Regions from separate parts of the Streptomyces sp. NPDC055287 genome, predicted to be linked through region 2. Evidence: riboswitches for the same ligand, from Rfam matches in the RefSeq annotation. Region 2 holds a riboswitch; the other holds the start of a gene.
What was found. A riboswitch is a leader RNA that binds a small molecule or an ion and turns the genes downstream of it on or off. The one in region 2 is predicted to bind glycine.
Positions count from the first base shown of each region.

Region 1: another riboswitch for glycine. It lies ahead of gcvT (glycine cleavage system aminomethyltransferase GcvT); the one in region 2 lies ahead of gcvP (aminomethyl-transferring glycine dehydrogenase).

Region 1 is NZ_JBSHNE010000002.1:567,042-571,324, forward strand. Features, by position in the region: gene glyA (serine hydroxymethyltransferase) at 1-984, opposite strand, end outside; gene gcvH (glycine cleavage system protein GcvH) at 1,004-1,384, opposite strand; gene gcvT (glycine cleavage system aminomethyltransferase GcvT) at 1,443-2,558, opposite strand; glycine riboswitch at 2,594-2,693, opposite strand; glycine riboswitch at 2,694-2,791, opposite strand; gene ACWIHY_RS05860 (AAA family ATPase) at 2,919-3,635, shown strand; gene ACWIHY_RS05865 (enhanced serine sensitivity protein SseB) at 3,755-4,283, shown strand, end outside.
Region 2 is NZ_JBSHNE010000007.1:281,187-285,469, forward strand. Features, by position in the region: gene gcvP (aminomethyl-transferring glycine dehydrogenase) at 1-2,113, opposite strand, end outside; glycine riboswitch at 2,349-2,445, opposite strand; gene ACWIHY_RS14800 (PRC-barrel domain-containing protein) at 2,560-2,925, shown strand; gene ACWIHY_RS14805 (DNA polymerase IV) at 2,853-4,283, opposite strand, start outside.

The DNA.
Region 1 (4,283 bases), on a different contig from region 2:
GTTCCGCAGGTCGACGAGGACCAGGTGGACGTCCGTGCCGCCGGTGAGGACGGACACGCCGTGCTCGGTGACGTCGGGCTGCACCAGGCGCTCGGCCAGGATGCGGGCGCCGTCCAGGGTGCGCTGCTGGCGCTCCTTGAACTCCTCGCTCGCGGCGACCTTGAAGGAGACGGCCTTCGCGGCGATGACGTGCTCCAGCGGGCCGCCCTGCTGTCCGGGGAAGACCGCCGAGTTGATCTTCTTGGCGAGGTCGGCGGTGGAGAGGATGACTCCGCCGCGCGGGCCGCCGAGGGTCTTGTGCGTGGTCGTGGTGACGACGTGCGCGTGCGGCACCGGGTTGGGGTGCAGGCCCGCGGCGACCAGACCGGCGAAGTGCGCCATGTCGACCATGAGGTACGCGCCGACCTCGTCCGCGACGCGGCGGAAGGCGGCGAAGTCGAGCTGACGCGGGTACGCGGACCAGCCGGCCACGATCAGCTTGGGCTTCGACTCCTTGGCGAGGCGCTCGACCTCGGCCATGTCGACCTCACCGGTGGCGTCGTCCACGTGGTACGCGACCACGTTGTAGAGCTTGCCGGAGAAGTTGATCTTCATGCCGTGGGTCAGGTGCCCGCCGTGCGCCAGGTTCAGACCCATGATCGTGTCGCCGGGCTTCAGCAGCGCGAACATCGCGGCGGCGTTGGCCTGGGCGCCCGAGTGGGGCTGGACGTTCGCGTGCTCGGCGCCGAAGAGGGCCTTGATGCGGTCGATGGCGATCTGCTCGACCACGTCGACGTGCTCGCAGCCGCCGTAGTAACGGCGGCCGGGGTAACCCTCGGCGTACTTGTTGGTGAGGACGGAGCCCTGGGCCTCCATGACCGCGACCGGAGCGAAGTTCTCCGAGGCGATCATTTCGAGGGTGGACTGCTGGCGGAGCAGCTCGGCGTCGACGGCGGCGGCGACGTCCGGGTCGAGCTCATGCAGGGGAGTGTTGAGAAGCGTCATCACGGTCCCGTTCGAGGTCTTAGTTGCCGGAGGAGAGGGCGTCGTACTCATCGGCGGAGAGCAGGTCGGCCGGCTCCTCCGCGACGCGCACCTTGAAGAGCCAGCCGCCCTCGAACGGGGCGGAGTTCACCAGCGACGGGTCGTCGACGACGTCCTGGTTGGACTCGACGATCTCGCCGGTCACCGGGGAGTACAGGTCGCTGACCGACTTGGTCGACTCCAGCTCGCCGCAGGTCTCGCCCGCGGTCACCGTGTCGCCGACGGAGGGGAGGTCGGCGTAGACGACGTCACCGAGCGCGTTGGCCGCGAACTCCGTGATGCCGACCGTCGCGACGCCGTCCTCGACGGTCGACAGCCACTCGTGCTCCTTGCTGTAACGCAGCTGCTGGGGGTTGCTCATGACCTGAATTCTCCTGTACGCGGGGGAGTGCTGATGAACGGGGAGGTTGTGCGGGGGGTCACTTCTGGCGCTTGTAGAACGGCAGCGCGACGACCTCGTACGGCTCATGCGTACCGCGAATGTCGACGCCCACACCGGAGGCGCCGGGCGCAGCGTGCGCGGCGTCGACGTACGCCATGGCGATCGGCTTGCCCAGCGTCGGAGACGGGGCGCCGGAGGTGACCTCGCCGACGACCTTGCCGTCGGCGACCACGGAGAAACCGGCACGCGGGACGCGGCGGCCCTCGGCGATCAGGCCGACCAGCTTGCGCGGAGGCGCGGTCTCGGCGCGCTCGGCGGCGGCCTCGAGGGCGGCGCGGCCGACGAAGTCGCCCTCCTTCTCGAACTTCACGACCCGGCCCAGACCCGCGTCGAAGGGGGTCAGCGCGGTGGTCAGCTCGTGCCCGTACAGCGGCATGCCCGCTTCGAGGCGCAGGGTGTCGCGGCAGGAGAGGCCGGCCGGTACGAGCCCGGCGTCCTTGCCCGCCTCGGTCAGCGCCTGCCACAGCTTCTCGGCGTCGGCGGGGGCGACGAAGAGCTCGAAGCCGTCCTCGCCGGTGTAGCCGGTACGGGCGATGAGCGCGGGGACACCGGCGACGGTGCCGGGCAGGCCCGCGTAGTACTTCAGCCCGTCGAGGTCGGCGTCGGTGACGGACTTCAGGATGCCTGGGGACTCGGGGCCCTGGACGGCGATCAGGGCGTACGCGTCACGGTCGTCCCGTACGACGGCGTCGAAACCGGCGGCGCGCTCGGTGATGGCGTCGAGGACGATCTGGGCGTTGCCCGCGTTGGCGACGACCATGTACTCGTTCTCGGCCAGGCGGTAGACGATCAGGTCGTCGACGATCCCGCCGTCCTCCTGGCAGATCATCGTGTAGCGGGCGCGGCCGAGGCCGACCGTGCCGATGTTGCCGACGAGGGCGTAGTCGAGGGCGTTCACGGCCTGCGGGCCGGTGACCGTGATCTCGCCCATGTGGGAGAGGTCGAAGAGGCCGGCACGGGTGCGTACGGCGTTGTGCTCGTCGCGCTCGCTGGCGTACCGGAGCGGCATGTCCCAGCCCGCGAAGTCGGTCATGGTCGCGCCCAGCGAACGATGCAGCGCGTCGAGGGCGGTGTGACGGGGGACATTGCTCATGTGTGGGGCTCCCAGGGCATGACAGGCGAGGACAATCCTCCCCATCTGTCATCGGAACCTGAGAGGTTCACCGAGAGAGTCCCGGCTTGCACCTTGGGTGGAGCCGCGACGAAGCGGCCCGCTTTTCAGATCTGCCTCGCCCGCGCGGTACGGGGCCTGAGAGATTCAAGGGAGGAACTTGCTCCTTCGGCGTCCTCGGCACACAGTGCTTCGGACTCTCCCGCGCGGATTCAAGCGGCCGGTATGCAGTTGGCGCGCACATCATTGCACGGAAATGGACTTGTGACGCATTACCTTTTCTTTACACTTCTTGGGCAAGGGTGGGGGGAAGGGTGGGGGACACCCGACAGGGGGAAGACGATGACGTTCCAGCAGCCAGGCGTGTACGCGACGACCGCGGGCACCACACACCGTGCGGTGCCCGCTCAGCAGGGCGTGGCCGTGCCCGTGCCGGTGCCCGTCAGGTCGGCCGCCCGCCGGCCGGAGCCGACCGTGCGCGATCTGCGCGAGCGCGAGGGGCGCAGCCCGCGGGCACTGGGCTTCGACGCCGGTGACACGGTGGTCGTGTCCGGCCTCCCCGGCAGCGGAAAGAGCACCCTGATCCGGCGTACGGCGAGCGCGGCGGCGCACCGCATCGACTCGCAGGACGTGCGCGAGCGCTGGGAGGCGCGGATGCCGCGCCTGCTGCCGTACGCCCTCTACCGGCCGCTGGTCCGCGCGGCGCACTACGCGGGCCTGCGGCGGGCGCTGCGCTCGGGCGACGGCGTCGTGGTGCACGACTGCGGTACGCAGGCCTGGGTGCGGCGCTGGCTGGCGCGGGACGCCCGCCGCCGCGGCGTCGCGCTGCACCTGGTGCTGCTCGACGTCACGGCCGACGTGGCGCGGGCCGGACAGCAGGAGCGGGGCCGCGGCGTCTCGGGTTACGCCTTCGCCCGGCACCGGCGGGCGGTGGGCCGGCTGGTGCGGGACGCGGAGGCCGGCCGGCTGCCGGTCGGCTGCGCGTCGGCGGTGCTGCTGGACCGGGACGCGGCGGGCGCGCTGACGATGATCGACTTCCCGGCCCCGGCGCGCACGTAGCGAGGGCCCACGGGCCTACCCCGCGCCGCTCGGCGGCACTGTCCGGCCCGTCCGGCGTTCGGGGAGCGGGGCCCGGGGCTGAGCCCCGGGGCACCCGTGCCCCGCGTTAAAGTCGTGCCGTGGACTACCCAGACTTTCCCGCACCGGCCCACCCTCACGGCGGCAACGGCTGGCCCGGCAACGAGCTCGAAGAGGTCCTCGGCGCCTCGCTCGGCAACCCCGCCGCCGGCGGCCGCATAGTCGAGGTGCTGGGCCGCAGTCAGGTGTGGGTGCCGCTGCCGAACGGCGGCGGGCCCGACTCCCCGAACCTGGACCTGCCCACCCTGCAGATCCACGGCGAGGCGTACGTCCCCGTGTACAGCTCCGAGGAGCAGCTGCGCCACTGCGCCGGGCCCCACATGTCCTTCACCGTCGCGCCCGCCCGCGAGTTCGCCCGCGGCCTGCCCCCGCAGCTCGGCATCGCGGTGAACCCGGACGGCGCGGTCGGTGTGCCGCTGCCGCCGCCCGCCGTCGCCGAGCTCTGCCGGGCCGGCCGTACGCCGCTGGACGGGCCCGCGAGCGGCGGCCGGGTGCGGCTCTTCGAGCCGGACTGGCAGGAGGAGCCGGTCGACTTCCTCGCCGCCGCCGCCGGGGAGTTCGAGGAGAGCG
Region 2 (4,283 bases):
GGTGCGAGACGTCGCCGCCGAACTTGCCCGGCTTGGCGAGGCCGACCAGCGCGTTGAGGTTGGCGCCGTCGACGTACACCTGACCGCCGGCCTCGTGCACCGTCGCGCAGATGTCGGCGACGTGCTCCTCGAACACCCCGTGCGTGGACGGGTAGGTGATCATCAGCACCGACAGCTCGTCGCGGTACTGCTCGATCTTGGCGTGCAGGTCCTCGACGTCGACCTCGCCGTCCTCGCGGGTCTTGACGACGACGACCTTCATGCCGGCCATGACCGCGCTCGCGGCGTTCGTGCCGTGCGCGGACGACGGGATCAGGCACACCGTGCGCTGGTCGTCGCCGTTGGCCCGGTGGTACGCCCGGACCGCCAGCAGACCCGCGAGCTCGCCCTGCGAACCGGCGTTGGGCTGGATCGACACCGCGTCGTACCCGGTGACCTCGGCGAGGCGCTCCTCCAGCTCGTGGATGAGCGTGAGGTAACCCTGCGCCTGCTCGACGGGCGCGAAGGGGTGGACCGCCCCGAACTCCGGCCAGGTGACCGGCTCCATCTCGGTGGTCGCGTTCAGCTTCATCGTGCACGAACCGAGCGGGATCATACCGCGGTCGAGCGCGTAGTCGCGGTCGGCGAGCTTGCGCAGGTAGCGCAGCATCGCGGTCTCGGAGCGGTGCTGGTGGAAGACGGGGTGCGTGAGGACCGCGTCGGTCCGCAGCAGACCCTCCGGCAGCGCGTCGGCCGCCTTCGCGTCGAGCGCCTCGATGTCGGCGTCGACACCGAAAGCCGCCCAGACCGCGGAGATCTGTGCGCGCGCCGTCGTCTCGTCGCAGGCGATGGAGACGTGGTCGGCGTCGGCCAGGTACAGGTTGACGCCGACCTCACGGGCCGCGGCGACGACGTCGGCCGCCCTGCCCGGGACGCGGGCGGTCAGCGTGTCGAAGTACGTACCGTGCACGACCTCGACGCCGCCGGCGCGCAGTCCCTCGGCGAGGAGCGTCGCGTACCGGTGGGTGCGGCGCGCGATGCCGCGCAGGCCGTCGGGGCCGTGGTAGACGGCGTACATACCGGCCATGACCGCGAGCAGGACCTGCGCGGTACAGATGTTGCTGGTGGCCTTCTCGCGGCGGATGTGCTGCTCACGCGTCTGGAGCGCCAGCCGGTACGCCTTGTTGCCGTCCGCGTCGACGGAGACGCCGACGAGCCGCCCCGGGAGGCTGCGCGCGAACTTCTCGCGTACGGCCATGAACCCCGCGTGCGGGCCGCCGAAGCCCATGGGGACACCGAAACGCTGGGTGGTGCCCACCGCGATGTCCGCGCCGAGCTCGCCGGGCGAGGTCAGCATCGTCAGCGCCAGCAGGTCGGCGGCGACCGTAACGATCGCCCCGAGCTCGTGCGCCTGCTCGATGACGGGCTTGATGTCGCGTACGGCGCCGGAGGCACCCGGGTACTGGAGCAGGACGCCGAAGACACCACGCTCGGCCACCTCGGCCGGAATGCCGCCGGACAGGTCGGCGACGACGACCTCGACCCCGGTCGGCTCGGCCCGGGTCTGGATCACGGCCACGGTCTGCGGCAGCGTGTCCGCGTCGATGAGGAAGACGCCGTTCTTGACCTTGCCGACGCGGCGCGCGAGCGACATGGCCTCGGCGGCGGCGGTGCCCTCGTCGAGCAGCGAGGCGCCCGAGGTCGGCAGACCGGTCAGGTCCGCGACCATCGTCTGGAAGTTGAGCAGCGCCTCCAGGCGGCCCTGCGAGATCTCCGGCTGGTAGGGCGTGTACGCCGTGTACCAGGCCGGGTTCTCCATGACGTTGCGAAGGATCACCGGCGGCGTGAAGGTGCCGTAGTACCCGAGCCCGATCATCGGGGCGAGCACCTGGTTGCGGTCGGCGAGCGTGCGCAGCTCGGCCAGCACTTCGGCCTCGGTGCGCGCGTCGGGCAGCCCGAGCGCCTCGGCGCTCTTGATGACGTCCGGCACCGCGGCCGCGGTCAGCTCGTCGAGCGAGCCGTACCCGACCTGGGCAAGCATCTTGGCCTGAGCTTCGGCATCGGGCCCGATGTGGCGCTGCTCGAAGGGGATGCCACGCTCAAGCTGTGAGAGCGGAATGCGGTTTGCGGTCATCTGCGGAAGGCCTCCTGGTCTGACGCGACCTGCGAGGGGCACCACGGCACGGGTACCCGGACGGCCTCCCCCTCTGTCATCTCAACCTGAGAGCTTCACCGGAAGACCGTGCGGACGTCGCTGACGTCGAGAGTCGTTCCGGCTTTCACCGTCGGTGAGGACGGGGTCCGCGACAGGTGCTGTGCTGTCCTCCAGCACATTCCCGTCCGACGCCCGCCCTGCTTTCCAGAGTGACCTCGTCCGTGCGGTACGTGGGCCTGAGAGATTCCGGGGAGGATTTGCTCCTTCGGCGCCTCCGGCACGTTCACCGGAGACTCTCCCGCACGGGGTCAGCAGCCATTGGCCAGCCTACCAGCGAGGCCCGTCATGGATCCCTCGAGTGGCCGAGTCCACAGTTGTGCACTTTCGTAGGGTCTACGGAGCAGCTGCGATCAGTTGGAGGGACCGTGCAGACCGACATCGATCCGCGCAGCCTGATCGGCCGCAAGGCGTACGACCGCAACGGCACCAAGATCGGAACGGTGGACGAGGTCTACCTCGACGACGCCACCGGTGTGCCCGAATGGGCCGCGGTACGCACCGGCCTCTTCAGCCGGGACGCCTTCGTGCCCCTGGAGCCCAGCAAGTTCGTCGACGACTCCCTGCGGGTGCCCTACGACCGCGCCCTGATCCGGGACGCCCCCGACTTCGGTGTGGGCCGCCACCTCTCCCCCGAGCAGGAACTACAGCTCTACCACCACTACGGGCTCGACATCTCCTCCCCCGCCCCCGACCGGGACTTCGGGCGGCTGGCCGGCGACGACCCGGCCTGATCCGCGGACGCCCGCACCAGCGGGAGCGGGTCCGACGGCGCCAGATCCGGATCGTCCACCCTGAAGGTCCTCACCCGCCCCGGCGGCGATGTCGGCTCCTCGAACCGCACGGTCACCCTCCCCACACCACTGCCCTGCACCCACCCCGCTCCGTACTCGGCGTGCCGCACGTCCTGCCCGGCCAGCCACCGGCGCTCCACCGGCGGCCCGGGCACCGGCGCCGCCGGCTCCCCTCCGCCGCCCGGTGCCGCGCCCGCCGTCCCGCCGGACTCCTCGCCCGCCTCCGCCTCGGCGTCGGCGCGCTCACCCGCCGCCTGCGCGAAGAGATCTTCCTGAGTGAAGTCGGCAAGCCCGGTGACGCCTACGCCCAGCAGGCGCACACCGCCCGTGGTGTCTACCGCTTCGAGCAGCCGACCCGCGGCCTCCCGTACGACCGCCGGATCGTCGGTCGGCCCCCGCAGCGTCTCCGAGCGTGTCAGCGTCGAGAAGTCGTACCTGCGCACCTTCAGCACCACGGTCCGGCCCGAGCGCCCGGCGGCCCGCAACCGCTGCACGCACCGGTCGGACAGCCGTACCACCTCGTTCCTGACCCGGACCCGGTCGTGGAGATCGACCTCGAAGGTGTCCTCGACCGACACCGATTTCGCGTCCCTCTCGGCCACTACGGGCCGCTCGTCGTGCCCGACGGCCATTCGGTACAGCGAGAGCCCGTGCGCCTTTCCCAGCAGCCGTACGAGCTCGTCCTCGCCCGCTTCCGCCAGGTCCGCGACGGTCGTCATCCCCGCCCGCCGCAGATGCTCCCCGGTGGCCGGCCCGACCCCGGGCAGAATCCGCACCGGCATGGGCCCCAGCAGCTCCCGCTCGGTCCCCGGCTCTATGAGGGCCAGCCCGTCCGGCTTGGCCTGCTCCGAAGCGATCTTCGCCAGCATCTTCGAGCCCGCGAGCCCCACGGATCCCGTGAGTCCCGTGACGGCCCGGATGTCGGCCCGCAGCAGCTCTCCGGCCCTGCGGGCCGAGGCCGAGTCGTCGGCCACCCCGCCCGCCTCCAGGTCGACGAACGCCTCGTCCAGGCTCAGCGGCTCCACCAGCGGGGAAAGCCGCCCGAGAAGCTCCATGACCTGCTCGCTCACCGACCGGTAGAGAGCGAAGCGCGGCATCAGATAGGCGGCGTTGGGGCACAGCCGTCGCGCCTGGGCCACCGGCATCGCGGAGTGCACCCCGAACCGCCTGGCTTCGTACGAAGCGGTGGCGACGACCCCACGGGTCCCGATACCGCCGACCACCACCGGCTTACCGCGCAGACTCGGCTTCGCTGCCTGCTCTGCGGCGGCGAAGAAGGCATCCATGTCCAGATGCAG